Regions from separate parts of the Aureimonas sp. AU40 genome, predicted to be linked through region 2. Evidence: riboswitches for the same ligand, from Rfam matches in the RefSeq annotation. Region 2 holds a riboswitch; each other region holds the start of a gene.
The links. A riboswitch is a leader RNA that binds a small molecule or an ion and turns the genes downstream of it on or off. The one in region 2 is predicted to bind thiamine pyrophosphate.

Region 1 (4,968 bases), on a different contig from region 2:
TCGGAAATAGTCCGACACCGCGTCGAACATAGCCTCGCTCGCCTGCCCCGCTGCGGCCTCGCTCTCCAGCGGCGCGAAGATATGGCGCTCGAACCAGACCTCGATCTCGGCAAGAACGGCCGAGAGCATCTCGTCCTTCCCGCCGGGAAAGAAGTGGTAGAGGCTTCCCTTGCCGAGGCCCGTCGCCTTTCCGATCAGGGCCAGACTGGCCCCCTCATAGCCATATCGGCGAAACACCTCGGCCAGCGGCGCCAGACTGTCGGCCCGCTCCGCCACCACGCGCGGCATGGCTAAAGCCTTTCCGGGCAAAGCGGATGCGCCTCACCTTCGGACAAGGGTGAATCCCTATTCATCGGATGGGCTCTAGAGGCCGAGTTCGCTGAGGCCGGGATGATCGTCCGGACGGCGGCCGAGCGGCCAGTGGAACTTGCGCTCGCTCTCAACGATCGGCACGTCGTTGATCGAGGCATGGCGCTCGGACATGAGGCCCGCCTCGTCGAACTGCCAGTTCTCGTTGCCGTGCGAGCGGAACCATTGTCCGCTGTCGTCGCGCCATTCGTAGACAAAGCGCACCGCGATGCGCGCGCCCTGATAGGCCCAGACTTCCTTGATCAGCCGATAGTCCAACTCGCGGCGCCATTTGCGGGTGAGGAAGGACACGATCTCCTCCCGCCCCGCGATGAACTCGGCCCGGTTCCGCCACCGGCTATCTTCCGTATAGGCGAGGGACACCCGCTCGGGATCGCGGCTGTTCCAGGCGTCCTCCGCCAGACGCGCCTTCTGGACGGCGGCTTCGAGGTCGAACGGCGGGAGGGGCGGACGAGACATGGACGAGCCTTCCTGTACCAGTCGGTCATGACTTTACTGATTGGTACAGGATTTAGCCTCATCGCGCAAATCGAAGCAGGAGCGGGCGCGCAAACCGCGCCCGCTCCTGCTTCCGCTCAGGCGCTCTCCGTCGCCGGCTCGACATAGAGCCGCGCGCCGCCGGCCAGGAACTCGGCGGACTTGGCCTCCATTCCGGCCAGCGCCTCGGCTTCGCGCTTCAGGTCGCGGGAGATTTCCATCGAACAGAATTTCGGCCCGCACATGGAGCAGAAATGGGCTGTCTTGTGCGCTTCCTTGGGCAGGGTCTCGTCGTGGAAGGCGCGGGCCGTGTCGGGGTCGAGCGAGAGGTTGAACTGGTCCTCCCAGCGGAAGTCGAAGCGGGCGCGCGACAGTGCGTCATCCCGCAAGCGCGCCGCCGGATGGCCCTTGGCGAGATCGGCGGCATGGGCGGCGATCTTGTAGGTGACGACGCCGGTCTTCACGTCGTCCCGGTCGGGCAGGCCGAGATGCTCCTTGGGCGTGACGTAGCAGAGCATGGCCGTGCCGAACCAGCCGATCTGCGCCGCGCCGATGGCGGAGGTGATGTGGTCGTAGCCCGGCGCAATATCGGTCGCGAGCGGTCCCAGCGTATAGAAGGGTGCCTCGCCGCAGGTCGCCAGCTGCTTGTCCATATTGGCTTTGATCTTGTGCATGGGCACGTGGCCCGGCCCCTCGACCATGACCTGACAGCCCCGATCCCAGGCGATCTTGGTCAGCTCGCCCAGCGTGTCCAGTTCGGCGAACTGCGCGGCGTCGTTGGCGTCCGCCACCGAGCCCGGCCGCAGCCCGTCCCCCAGCGAGAAGGACACGTCGAACCGGCGCATGATCTCGCAGATCTCGTCGAAGCGCTCGTAGAGGAAGCTTTCGCGATGCTTCGAGAGGCACCAGCGCGCCATGATCGAGCCGCCCCGGCTGACGATGCCGGTGACGCGCCGGGCGGCCAGCGGCACATGGGCGAGACGCACGCCGGCATGGATGGTGAAATAGTCGACGCCCTGCTCGGCCTGCTCGATCAGCGTGTCCTTGAACACCTCCCAGTCGAGCTTCAGGGGATCGCCGCCGACCTTCTCCAGCGCCTGGTAGATCGGCACCGTGCCGATCGGCACCGGCGAATTGCGCAGGATCCAAGAGCGGATATTGTGGATGTTGCGCCCTGTGGAGAGGTCCATCACCGTGTCGGCGCCCCAGCGGATCGCCCAGACCAGCTTCTCCACCTCCTCGGCCACGCCCGAGCTGACGGCGGAATTGCCGATATTGGCGTTGATCTTCACCAGGAAGTTGCGCCCGATCACCATCGGCTCGAGCTCGGGATGGTTGATGTTGGCGGGAAGGATGGCCCGCCCACGCGCCACCTCGTCGCGCACGAATTCGGGCGTGACGAATTCGGGGATCGCCGCCCCGAAGCTTTCGCCGTCGCCCAGCCGCTCGGCCGCCTCCGCCAGCGCCGCCTCGCGCGCCAGATTCTCGCGATGGGCGACATAGATCATTTCCGGGGTGACGATTCCCGCCCGCGCCCATTCCAGCTGCGTGACGCGCTCGCCCTCCCGCCCGCGCCGCACGCCATGGGCGGCGGGGCAAGGCTCGACCAGCCGGTCGGCCCCGACATGGCCGTTGTCCTCCGGCCTCACGGCGCGGGGCTCCACCAGCGGATAGCCGCGCGCGGCGATCCAGGCGTCGCGAACCGGGGCAAGGCCGCGCGAAAGGTCGATGCCGGCGTCGGCGTCCGTGTAGGGGCCGGACGCGTCGTAGACGCGCAAAGGCGGCTCGGCCGGGTCGCTCAGCGCGATCTCGCGAAAGGGCACGCGGATCTCCGGCGCGCCGCGCGGCGCGGCATAGACCTTGCGCGAGCCGCGAATCGGCCCGGTGGTCACGGTGGCGGGAAGGGTGGGGGAAGCGGACATCAGGATCTCCAACAAAAAGGAGATCCGGGATCTGTTGCGATGAGCGGCGGCGCGATGCCGCGCGGCGGCACCCTTTCCGTCCCTTCGCCGGCATGACCCGGATCAGGTTCAAAGGGTTCGGCTCGCGCCATCTCAGCCCCACATGGGACACCCCTCGGACGCGCGAAGGGTGGCCAGACGGGCTCTGTCTGTCAAGACCGGGCCGATGGGCTCAGTCGATCTCGCGCGCTTCGGACGGGAGCATGATCGGGATGCCGTTGCGGATGGGATAGGCCAGGCGCGCAGCGCGCGAGACCAGCTCGTTGCGCTCGGAATCATAGCTCAGCCCCGTCTTGGTCAGCGGGCAGACCAGGAGTTCCAGGAGCTTGGGGTCGGGGCGACCCTTGCGTTCCGCGTCGTCCACCATGCCAGTCTCCTCGTTTCGTCGGGTCGCCTGCCGTCGCCTCCGGCAACGCCGCGTTCAGCCGGCTGGATACAGGCCGGGCCGGACCCTGCCAAGTCTCGGGCTCGAAGCGCCGCGCCCCGTGCAAGAGCCTGTTTCGACCTTCGCGAGGCGCCGCACTCGAGCGATGCGAAGTCCTATCCGCAAGGGTCCAGGCCGACGGCCGACGGCGAAAAGGCGCCCTCGCACCGACCCGGCCAAGAGCCCGAACGGTCTCCCGGTTCGCCTATTGCAGGGTCTGCGAGCCGTTTCCGTCCTCGCTGCCCTCGCGCACCAGGGCGATCTCGGTGATGGCGACCAGCGTCTCGGCCCGCGTCTTGAGGTCGGGGGCTTCCAGAAGCGCCTGCTTCTCGGCCGCGCCATAGGGCGACATCATCGACAGGGCGTTGACCAGCGTCTCGTTGGAGGCCTTGGACACGCTTTCCCAATCGGCCTCCAGCTGGTTGGCCTGGAGATAGGAACGGAAGGCTTTCAGAAGCGCGTCGCGGTCCACCTCCTCCTCGCCCTCGCCGGACTCCAGATCGCTGGCGAAGGGCTTGATGCGGCAGAGGCGGAAGGGCTCGGCGCTCTCGTGCTCCTCGATCACCCGGAAGCGCGCGATGCCCTGCAGGTTGAGGAGATAGCGCCCGTCGCCGGTCTCGGTCAGCGAGGTGATGCGCCCCAGGCATCCGACGGCGCAAAGCTCCGGCTCGCCGGAGGGCTGCAGCGCGCCGTCGAGGCGCGGCTGGATCATGCCGATCACCCGCGCGCCCGTCATGGCATCGTCGATCAGCGCGAGATAGCGCGGTTCGAAGATGTTCAGCGGCATCTGCCCGCCCGGCAGAAGCAGCGCGCCGGTCAGGGGAAACACGGCCACCGTTTCCGGGAGGTCGGTCTCCGAACGGTAGGTGACGTTGCCTGCTTGCACCAATGCGATTCTCCGATCGAGCCTTGAGGCTGTTATGAACCAGGGACAGGTCTCGCGTCACCCAGGCAGGTCCATCAGTGACGCCCCAAGGCGGATCGGCGCGGACAGGCCAACGGGTCGCCCGGGCGACGTCGCCCGCAGCCTCGGAACCCGATCCGCCGATCCGGCGCAAGGCCTGTCGCTGGTTCATGACAGCTTCATGGAACTGGCGCGTCTCGCCCCGAACTCAAGAGCGGCGTGAGCACGCAGGCGAGCGGCCGGAGCGCGAAGGCAAAGTCGGAGGGGGCCCGCAATTCCTCTTCGTCTTCGCGCTGGGCCGTATTCTCACAAGGTCGAGCGCCGCCGGGGCACGGCGAAGGTTTTGCCGGCCTGTTCAGCCTCAATGCCAGCCCATGCATCGAGCCGCCTTCGCACTCGGCGCTCTGCGGGCGACGGCAGTCCCGCTCGGCGCCTTTGGCCGCCTATCTCCGCACGATCCTGGCCAGCGCGTTGCCGATCTCGGCGAAGGCGGCGTTGCGCTCGTCGAAGGAAGCCTCGGTTTCCGTGAGATAAAGGCTCGCCACGATCGGCGCGCCTTCGGGGGGCCAGAGCACGGCGATGTCGTTCATCGTGCCGTGGTCGCCGCCGCCGGTCTTGTCGCCGATGTGCCAACTCTTGGGCAGACCGGCGCGAAGCTTGGCGCCGCCCGTCTGGTTGGCCACCATCCACTCGGCGAGTCGCCAGCGCGAGACGTCCTTGAGATGGTCCTCGAACAGGAGCGCGTGCAGCGTCTTCGTCATCGCGGCGGGGCTGGTCGTGTCGCGGGGGTCGCCGGGCGTCGCCTCGTTGAGGTCGGTCTCGCGCCGATCGAG
Region 2 (4,968 bases):
GTCTCGACGGCGGTGACGCCGCGCGTGTTCTGCGCGGTGACGGCGGTGAGAACGCTGGTGCCGAAGACGCCAAGCGCGGAGAAGGTCTTGAGATCGGCCTGGATGCCCGCGCCGCCCCCCGAATCCGAGCCCGCGATGGTCAGCGCGACCGGGATCACCGCTTCAGCTCCACCGCATAATCCGCGATCGGCGGCACGGCGGGGATCAGCCCCTTGTCCTTGAGGAAGCCGGCGAAGCGGTTCATGCCGGCCGTGTCCAGCGCGCCGGGGCGCTTGGCGAAGCGCGGCAGCGTGTCGGCGAAGGCGGTGCGGTTCAGCGTGTCGTCGAGATCGGGATAGGCCTTGAGGAAAAGCTGAAGCGCCTCGTCGGGATGGTTGGTGAGGAAGAGCGTCGCCTCTTCCACCGCGTCGAGGAAGCGCGGCAGGCGCGGGTCGGTGGCCAGATCGCGGCGCGTGACGTAGATCAGCTCGTCATAGGGCGGCACGCCGTTCTCCTCGGGAAAGAAGAAGCGACCCTCGTGCTTTTCGAGCCGCATCTGCGTCGCCTCGAAATTGCGATAGGAGCCGATCGTGGCGTCCACATTGCCGGCGCTGAGCGAGGCGGTGAGCGCGAAGTTGACGTTCACCAGCTCGACGTCGGGCAAAGCGAGGCCGGCCGAGCCGAGCATGGCGGAGAGAACCGCCTCCTCCACGCCCGCAACGGAATAGCCGATGCGCTTGCCCTTCAGATCGGCCAGCGTCTTGATCGGCCCGTTCGCCAGCACCGCGACCGTGTTGAGCGGCGTTTCCACCAGCGTGCCGAAGCGCACGAGCGGCAGCCCGGCCGCATGGTCGAGCATCAGGCTCGGCTGGTAGTGGAGTGCGATATCGGCCTGGCCCGCCGCCAGAAGGCGCGGCGGCGCGGACGGGTCGGCCGGCGGCACCAGTTCCACGTCCAGCCCGTGGCTGGCGAAGATGCCCTTCTCCTTGGCGACGACCAGCGGCGCATGGTCGGGGTTCACGAACCATTCGAGCAGGACGGTCAGCTTGTCGGCTGCGAGAGCCGGCGTCGCCAGGAGCGAGACGGCCAGCGCGGCGGCCGAGAGGAAAGGACGCATCAGGAGGACTTTCTTCGAAGGAGGGAGGGAAAGGGGGAGGGGCCGCTTTCGGCGGCCCAAGGGGCGAGGCGGGGGGCGAACTCGTCCACCAGTGCGCGCAGCGCCAGCGTCATCGCGGCGAGGATGGCCAGCGCCGCGAACATCAGGTCGGTTTGCATCCGGGCATTGGCCTGGATCATCACGAAGCCGAGCCCGCCCGAGGCGCCGACCCATTCGCCGATCACCGCGCCGAGCGGGGCAAGGGGGGCGGCGACGCGAAGGCCGGTGATCAGCGCCGGCATGGCGAGCGGAATGCGAACGAAGCGCAGCGTCTGCCAGTGGCTCGCCACGGTGAGCGCGGTGGCGTCGAGCAGTTCGGGCTCGGTGCGTCGCAGCCCGTCCGCGAAGGCCGAGGCGACGGGAAAGAACAGAACCAGCGAGGCCATCATGACCTTCGAAGCGAGGCCGAATCCGAGCCAAAGCACGAGCAGGGGCGCCAGCGCGAAGACCGGCATGGCCTGGAGCACGAGAAGCAGCGGCCAGGCCACGCGCCCGAGGCGCGGCCAGAGCACCACGCCAAGCCCCGCCAGCGCGCCGGCCAGCGAGCCGAATAGGAGGCCGAGCACCGTCTCGATCAGGGTCAGCCAGCCATTGGCCAGAAGAAAGCCGGCGCGTGTCCAGAGCACCTCGGCGACCCGAAGCGGCCCGGGCAGCATGTAGGGCGGCGGCTGCGCCAGCGCGACGAAGAGCCCCCAGGCCAGAAGCACCGCTAGAAGCCCGAACAGGGTAGCGCGAAGGGCGCGCATATCGGCCTAGACCCCGCAGCAGGCGAGGCGGGGCCAGTCGGGGCGGCAGGGCGGATGGTGGCGCATGCGATCTCCTCAGCCCCAAAGCAGGGTCCGCAAGAGATCCGGAGTGAAGCGAAGAAGGTGCGCGGGCAGCAGAGCGCCGCCCATTCCCGTTCCTACGCCGGTATGACCCGGATCAGGTTCAAGGGTTCGGCTCCCGCCATCTCAGCGCCTCGCGGCACACCCCTCGGAATGAGCCAAGTGATGCCGGCCTCGTTCTGCTTTGTCAACCGAAGCGCCCAGGGGGGGGGGCGGCCCAAAGCGTGCCGTTCGACGGCGGAACGGTGCCGCGTGATGCCTCGTCGTTCGCGTGCCGCCAAACGCTCGGGATGCGAGAACGTATCGGCGAAGACGAGCAACAGTCCCAGTGTCCATAGCGACAGACGAACCTCTGCCCGTGTGGAACGGCTCGCCTTTGGACGGCGGCGGAACGTCGCCAAACTGCCGGACCCGACCGGGTCGTAAGCAGTCTCTTGGGACTTGGAACGAAACCTACCGGGATTGGATGCCTTGAGCCCTTTGTCCCGCCCCGTCGTCGCGCTTGCTTGAGCGAAGCCACCGGCATCCCTCAAGCCTTGCTCTTCGTGAACAGGCCAAAATCCCTAGCCCATCCTCTGCCCACCGGTCTCGTCCCGATGTCTCAGGCCGGCAGAAGCTCGGGCGCGGGCACGCCGGCCCGGCCGATCGAGAGATAACCGAGCCCCGCCTTCGCCACTTCGGCCGGCACGAAGACGTTTCGGAAGTCGACGATCATGGGCGTGCGCAGGAGCCGCTTGTAGTCGGCCAGCGGGCGCTCGGCGAACTCGCGCCATTCGGTGGCGAGCACGCAGAGATCGGCCCGGTCCAACGCGGCGTCCATGCTCGGCGCATAGTCCACCGCCTCGCCCAGAAGCTCGCGCGCATGGTCCATGCCCTGCGGGTCGTAGGCGCGCACCAGCGCGCCCTGGCCGGCGAGCTGTTCGGCCACCAGAACGGCCACGCTGTCGCGCACGTCGTCGGTCTCGGGCTTGAAGGTGAGACCAAGCAAGGCGACCGTCTTGCCACGCACGTCGCCGCCGGCGGCCGCCACGACCTTGGCCACCATGCGATGCGGCCGGGCGCGGTTCACCGCGATCACGGCCTCCACGATGGTCGCCGGGCTCAGCGCCTTCTCGCCGATATGGACCATGGCGAGCGTATCCTTCGGGAAGCAGGAGCCGCCATAGCCGGGGCCGGGCTGCAGGAAGGCGCGGCCGATGCGCTTGTCCGAGCCCATGCCGCGCGAGATGTCGGAAATATTGCCACCGACCTTCTCGCAGATGTCGGCCATCTCGTTGATGAAGGAGACCTTCGTCGCCAGAAACGTGTTGGCGGCATATTTGATGAGCTCGGCCGAGACGATGTCGGTCGAGATCAGCTCGAAGCCCTGGGCGGTGAACGGGCGGTAGAGCGCCTCCATCATGGCGCGGGCGCGCTCCGTTTCCGTGCCGACCACGATGCGGTCGGGCTTCATGAAATCGGACAGCGCGTTGCCCTCGCGCAGGAATTCCGGGTTCGAGGCGATGTCGAAATCCAGCGTCGGATTTTCGCGCGCGATGATCCGCTTGATCTCCATGCCCGTGCCGGCCGGCACGGTGGACTTCGTCACGATCACGGCCGGGTGACTCAGCGCGCGGGCGATGTCGCGGCTGGCGGCGAAGACATATTGAAGGTCGGCATTGCCGTCGAGCTTGCGGGTCGGCGTGCCGACCGCGATCATGACGATGTCGGCGCCCGATACGGCTTCCGCGATATTGGTGGTGAAGCCCAGGCGACCGGCTGCCGCGTTGCGGTGGACGACCTCGTCCAGCCCCGGCTCGTAGATGGGAATGAGGCCGGCGCGCAGCTTCTCGATCTTGGCCGGAACCTGATCGACGCAGATGACATGGTGACCGGCCTCGGCCAGGCAGGCGCCGGAAACGAGACCGACATAGCCCGTGCCGATCACGGCGAGTTTCAGGGCGGAGCGTTCGGGGAGCGGCATGTCGTGCATGGCACAATCCATCCTTGGCTAAGTCATGATCGCCGAACTGCTTCTTCGCAGATGCAGCATGGAACTCGTGCTCTTTTACGCGCTGCGCTTCTCACCCGCAATCAACGCGAAGGCGAAACTTTATTCTTTATTTACTGTGTTCCGTCGAAGCCGACGCGCGCGGCTTGCTCGCCGAAAGATGGACGCAATTTGACGGATCGACGCAAGTATCCGTTCAGCCCTGGGGCTTAGTCTCTCAAAACAGGCACGTGTCGGCTCGGCTCCTTAAGGGGTGCCGTCGTCGGCGAGCGCAGCAAGGCGAGGTTTCGAGATGTCCCATTTGACGGCAGGTTTCGCGCCCGGTCTGGTTGGCGCTTCGAACAGTCGGGCAAGCGACGCGCACGAGCGGCTGAAGCCGGCGAAGGGCATCCTCCTCGGTCTGGCGATCTCGTCCGGCTTCTGGGCCGGGCTCGCCGTTCTGGTTCTGCGCTGACCGCGCCTTACCCGAGGGTTCTGTGTAAGCCGGGGTCACCGATCGCCAGAAAGGCGCCGTTCTCGAAGTCGGTGTCCTGGCAAATGCCTCGCTTGCCATAGCGCAGGGGCTGCCCGTCGGGTGTGATGACGCGTCCGCCGGCGCTTTGCAGAATCGCCTGCCCCGCTGCCGTGTCCCATTCCATGGTGCGGCCGAAGCGGGGATAAAGATCGGCCTCGCCCGCCGCCAAGAGGCAGAATTTCAGGGACGACCCGCGCGAGGCGACATCGCAGATCGCATGGCGATCCAGCCAATCCGTGGTCTCGGTCGAGCAATGCGAGCGGCTGGCGACGGCCACCGGCGGATGCGGCGCCGGGCGCACGCTCATGGCGCGACGCGAGACGACCTCTCCTGCTTCGACCTCTCCCTGCCACGCGTTTTCGCCTTCGCCTGCGAACACACGGCCGAGGCAGGGGGCGTAGATGACGCCGAGCGTCGGCGTCCCGTCCTCCACCAGCCCGATATTGACGGTGAACTCGCCGTTGCGGCCGATGAACTCGCGCGTTCCGTCCAGCGGATCGAC
Region 3 (4,968 bases), on a different contig from region 2:
GGGCGAAAAGGTTGTTGTCCTGAAACATCATGCTGATCGGCCGCGTGGCGGGCTCGTCCCGCGTCCGGTCCACTCCTTGAAGTCGGACCGTGCCCGATTCCGGCCGCAGGAACCCCGCGACGAGATCGAGCAGCGTCGACTTGCCGGCACCCGAGGGGCCGATCAGAGCCAGCCATTCGCCTGCTCCCACTGCGAGGTCGAACCGCATTTCGACGCCCTCGTAACGATGCGTCACGCCGCGCAGTTCGATCGCCGTCATGCGGCCGGCCTTTCCTGAAACCCGCGCTCAGCGAGTAAGATGAGACCGAGGCAGAGCGCGCCCAGGAGCAGCGCCAGACCTTCCGCGTCGGTGGAGCGGTAGGACCCCATGCGCTGAAGAAGCAGGGTCGGCAGCGTCACGAAATCCTGGCTCCCGAACAGCGCGACCGAGCCGAGATCGCCCAGCGCCGTCGCAAGGCCCAAGGACGCGGCGAGCGCCAGCGGCCGGCGCAGCGCGGCGAGTTCCACATGCCGCAGCCGCGCCCAGCCGCGAAGGCCGAGGCTGGAGGCCAGACGCCCGGCCCCAACGGCCGCCGCCTCGGCCTCCGGTGCCAGAATGCGCGTGGCATAGGGCAGGATCACCATGGCGTTGGAGAGCACCGCGACGAAGGGCGCAAAGCGCGTGACGTCCCCGAGCAGGCGGAGCGCCAGAAACCAGCCCGCACCGATGACGATCGAGGGCACCACGAGCCCGAGCGCCGGCACGAGGCGCAGGACCAGCCCAAGCCCGCCCGACAGGCCGGAGGACAGGACGAGGGCCAGCGACAAGGTGAGACCCAGCACCGTCGCGCTGCCGGCGATGGCGAGGCTGGTCAGCGCAGCACGCTGGAACTGTGGATCGGCGACGAGCCTGCCGAGATCGGCCTGCAACCCGCTCCAGACGATCGCGGCGAAGGGCGCCAGTAGGAACAGAAGGCCGAGGGTCAGCACCAGCCAGTCGGCGGCGCGTTTGAGCGGGGCGGGCGGGTCGAAGCGGCGCTGCGGTGCGCCGAGCCCGAAGCCACCGAGGGCCCCGCCCGCGCGCGCTACGATGGTCGGCAGCAGGAACAGCGCGACGAGGGCGACCTGCGCCAAGGCCAGCGCCAGCGCGCGGCCGGGCGCGAAGTCATAGCGCAGTGCCTGATAGATCGCGACCTGAAGCGTCGTCCCCGCCGGCCCACCGCCGAGCACCAGAACCAGGGTGAAGCTCGTGAAGCAGAGCATGAAGACGAGGGCGGCCGCGCCCGGCAGCACGGCGCGGAGCGCGGGCGCTTCCACGAGGCGAAAGGTCGCGAGCGGCGACAGCGCCAATTGGCCCGCGAGCCTCCAGCTTTCCGCCGGCACCGCCTGCAACCCGCCCATCGCCATGCGCGTCACCAGCGGCATGTTGAAGAAGACATGGGCGATGAGAATGCCGGGCAGGCCGTAGATCGAGGGGCGGGGAAGCCCGGCCCAGACCATGAGATCGGCCACCACGCCGTTTCGCCCGAACACCGTGACGAGCCCCAGCGCGCCGACCAGCACGGGCAGCGCCTGCGGCAGGAGCAGAAGCTTCAGGAGAAGCGCGCGGCCGGGCAGGCGGTTGCGATGCAGCGCCAGGGCGAAGGGAACGCCGAACAGGAGGGACAGCAGCGTCGAAAGGATCGCCTGGGTCAGCGTGAAGCGGATGACGCCGAGGAGATAGGGATCGGTGAGGCTCGCCAGCGCCGGCGCCAGCCCCTCCGTCCCGGTGCCCAGGATCAGGAAGGGCGCGAACAGGAAGGCCAGAACAAGCGCAAGCGCACCCAATGCCGCCCCGCGCCGAAAGCGCCGGTCGGCAGCGGACAGAAACAGGCGATCCTGCTCGGCGCTTCGGTTCAAACGCTTCGACCGCCCGTGCGCAAAAGGCGGTCCGCCGACAAGCCTGCGGCCGGCTGCGTCCCGCTCAACGCCCCAGCGCGCGAAGCCATTCGGCCGTCCAGGCTTCGCGATGGGTGGCCACCGTCTCGGCATCGATCGCCAGCGGCTTGGCCGGCTGCACCAGCGTTTCGAAGGCCGGCGGCAGCGGCTCGGCGGGTTTGGTGGCGGGCAGGGCCCAATTGCCGGTCGGGATCAGCTTCTGGAAAGCAGGCGTCAGGGTGAAGGCGAGGAAGCGCTGCGCGAGCTCGGGCTGTTTCGACGTGCGCAGCCGGCCCGCAAGCTCCACCTGGAGATAGTGCCCCTCCGAGAAGGCCGCCGCCTTGTAGCGCTCGGTGCCTTCCTCGATCTGATGATAGGCGGGGGAGGTGGTGTAGGAGAGTACCATCGGCACCTCGCCCTTGGTGAAGAGCCCGTAGGCCTCGCTCCAGCCGGGCGTCACGGTCAGGATGCGGCGCGAAAGCGTGCGCCACTTTTCCTCGGCACCATCGCCATAGACCGCCTTCATCCAAAGAAGAAAGCCGAGACCGGGCGTCGAGGTGCGCGGATCTTGGATCGCGATCTTCTGCTCGGGATCGCCGTTCACCAGCTCGTCCAGGCTGGCGGGCGGGGTCTTCACCACCTCCGTGTCGTAGACGAAGGCGAGATAGGAATAGTCGAAGGGCACGAACACATCGTCCGAGAAGCCGCCGGGAATGGCGAGCGGCGACAGATCGACCCCTGAGGGCGCGAAAAGCCCGGTCTTCTTGAACTCCGGCACCAGCTCTGCGGTGAGGCCAAGCGCGATGTCGGCCTGTGTACTCTCGCCCTCCAGCTTCAGCCGGTTGAGAATGGCGACGCCATCCTCCAGCCCGACGAAGCGCAGGTCGCAGCCGCATTCGGCCTCGAAGGCCGCCTCGACCTTGGGGCCGGGACCCCAATCCGGTACGAAGCTCTCGTAGGTATAGACAGTGAGAACCGGCTTGCCGCCGTCCTGCGCCAGTGCAGGGGAAAGACCCGCGAGGGAGGCCAGAAGTCCGGCGGCGAGGGCAGGGCGAAGCATCCCGTTCTCCATGGTTTCAGATGAACGAAAACGCCTTCGGGCCAGTGCCGCGACGCTCTCCATCCCTCCGCCGGTGCGAGCCGGATCAGGTTCGTCGGGTTGGGCCGTAGCGCCTCTCAGCCCCGAAGGGCACCCCGTGTGAGCGGGATCTTAACTAGCGGGGCAGAGGAAACGCGGCAAGGGCGTTTGGGGCGCGGGGCCGAGGAGGGGCAGGCGCCTGTCGATCGTCACTTGCTAGCCGGCGCTGACCAAACCTTGCGGAGCATTGAGCCGCATCGCGTTCAGCCAGGTTCAGGCAGCGGACGGCACCATCGGACCCCAGCGCGGGGGCCGGCCTGCCCCCTGGCATTCGGCCTGGCTCCACCCTATGAGGCGTTGATCGAAACCCTTGCAAGGCGGGCTGCCCTCGCGGCTTTCCGGTCGGGCGTGATACCGCTCGGGTCGGTCTTGCATGCCGCAACCGAACTGGCCCCATCTCGCGGGTGGGGGCCGACGGAGGTTCGGAGGAATTCACATGAGCCGTTTTGCCATCCTTCTGGCCGGGCCGATCGACCCGACGCCCGCGCTGCGCCAAGCCGTTGCCGGCCGTCGCGTGATCGCGGCGGATGGCGGCATTGCGCATGCCGTGGCGCTGGGTCTCTGCCCCGAACTCTGGATCGGCGATTTCGACTCCGCCCCGCCCGAGCCGCCGGCTGCGCTGCGCGACTGCGCGATGGCGCGCGAGGCCTTTCCGCGCGACAAGGATCGCACCGACGGCGAACTCGCGATCGAAGCCGCGAAGCTTCGCGGCGGATGCGACCTTCTCCTTGTCGGTGCGCTAGGCGGGCGCAGCGACCACGCCTTTTCCCATCTGGTCATCGCTTTGCGGGAGGTAGAGGCAGACCCCGCCCTGAGGCTTGCGCTGTTCGACGGGATCGAGCACGCCCTGCCGCTGCGCCCCGGCTGGATGGAGATCGAGGCCGCGCCGGGCGCGCAATTCTCGCTGCTCAAGTTCACCGACCTCACAGGCCTGACGGTCGAGGGCGCGCGCTTTCCGCTCGCCCGCGTGGACATTCCCTTCCCCTCGATCCTGACCCAGTCCAACGAAGCGACCGGCCCGATCCGCCTCGGCCTGGAAACCGGCCGCGCGATCCTTCTTCTCCAAGCCGACCCGGCGCGCCGCTGACCCAGCGAATGCAGCGCCCACCCTTGGCCAACCCCGCCGCGTCCGCTATAAGTCTCTGAGGGTCCCATAGCTCAGCAGGATAGAGCACCAGATTCCTAATCTGGGGGTCATAGGTTCGAATCCTATTGGGATCACCAACGAACTCAGTGCTCTAGCCTACGTACTGGGTCGCACATTGCGACCATGTTGCGACGGCGTTGTTACCCTGCCGTTTTCGGTCTGTTCCGAGCGGCAATCCGGGCTGCTGCCACGCCTCTCGTTTTCTCCAAGGTTTTGCGGCTGTAAAGGGCAGTGGTCGCGGCTTGGCTGTGATTTGCGTGATGCCGCATCGCCTCCAAATCCACGCCTGCGTCGGTGCCCTCCGTGACGCCCCCGGCCCGGCTGTCTCGGCTCCAGACCGTTTTTGGAACTCCGGCTTTGGTAGCGATGGCGCGCCACATCTGCATGAAGTTCCGGTAGCGATAGGGTAGTCCAGTTGTCTCGTTCACGATGATAGGGCCGACGCGCTTCTCTGCCGGCACGAGGGCGAGCACCTGGGCCACAAGCGGATAGGCATTCGTATCATGGACGGCTTGCTGGCCGGTCTTGGTGGTGCGCTTGCGTAGGATGCCGGTCGAATCGATCTCGCTCCAGAGAAGCCCGCCGGACCAACGTCGGCCGAGATGAACGATCCCTGCCTTGCTGCCGTCCTCCACGATCGTCCAGATTCCGATGACATCGATCTGGCGGAGCGTCAGTTCGAACTGGAGGGCCTGGGCGATGGCAATGCTCGGTCGCTTCATCTCGATAGCCCTGGCGATGATCGCGGCCGACTGTTCGAAGCTGAGGAAGGTCTCCCGCGCTGGCG

Region 1: another riboswitch for thiamine pyrophosphate. It lies ahead of thiC (phosphomethylpyrimidine synthase ThiC); the one in region 2 lies ahead of AUL32_RS10505 (ABC transporter permease).
Region 3: another riboswitch for thiamine pyrophosphate. It lies ahead of thiB (thiamine ABC transporter substrate binding subunit); the one in region 2 lies ahead of AUL32_RS10505 (ABC transporter permease).

The regions. Positions count from the first base shown of each region.
Region 1 is NZ_BBWL01000039.1:42,430-47,397, reverse strand. It holds gene AUL32_RS12945 (TetR/AcrR family transcriptional regulator) at 1-288, opposite strand, end outside; gene AUL32_RS12940 (nuclear transport factor 2 family protein) at 364-828, opposite strand; gene thiC (phosphomethylpyrimidine synthase ThiC) at 945-2,768, opposite strand; TPP riboswitch at 2,831-2,933, opposite strand; gene AUL32_RS12930 (Trm112 family protein) at 2,980-3,174, opposite strand; gene AUL32_RS12925 (LON peptidase substrate-binding domain-containing protein) at 3,437-4,117, opposite strand; gene bla (class A beta-lactamase) at 4,579-4,968, opposite strand, start outside.
Region 2 is NZ_BBWL01000031.1:28,629-33,596, reverse strand. It holds gene thiD (bifunctional hydroxymethylpyrimidine kinase/phosphomethylpyrimidine kinase) at 1-158, opposite strand, end outside; gene AUL32_RS10510 (ABC transporter substrate-binding protein) at 155-1,099, opposite strand; gene AUL32_RS10505 (ABC transporter permease) at 1,096-1,881, opposite strand; TPP riboswitch at 2,020-2,121, opposite strand; gene AUL32_RS10500 (UDP-glucose dehydrogenase family protein) at 2,564-3,934, opposite strand; gene AUL32_RS25220 (hypothetical protein) at 4,245-4,406, shown strand; gene cysQ (3'(2'),5'-bisphosphate nucleotidase CysQ) at 4,414-4,968, opposite strand, start outside.
Region 3 is NZ_BBWL01000003.1:6,579-11,546, forward strand. It holds gene thiQ (thiamine ABC transporter ATP-binding protein) at 1-259, opposite strand, end outside; gene AUL32_RS01300 (ABC transporter permease subunit) at 256-1,878, opposite strand; gene thiB (thiamine ABC transporter substrate binding subunit) at 1,943-2,956, opposite strand; TPP riboswitch at 3,002-3,103, opposite strand; gene AUL32_RS01310 (thiamine diphosphokinase) at 3,471-4,121, shown strand; tRNA gene AUL32_RS01315 (tRNA-Arg) at 4,182-4,258, shown strand; gene AUL32_RS01320 (hypothetical protein) at 4,322-4,968, opposite strand, start outside.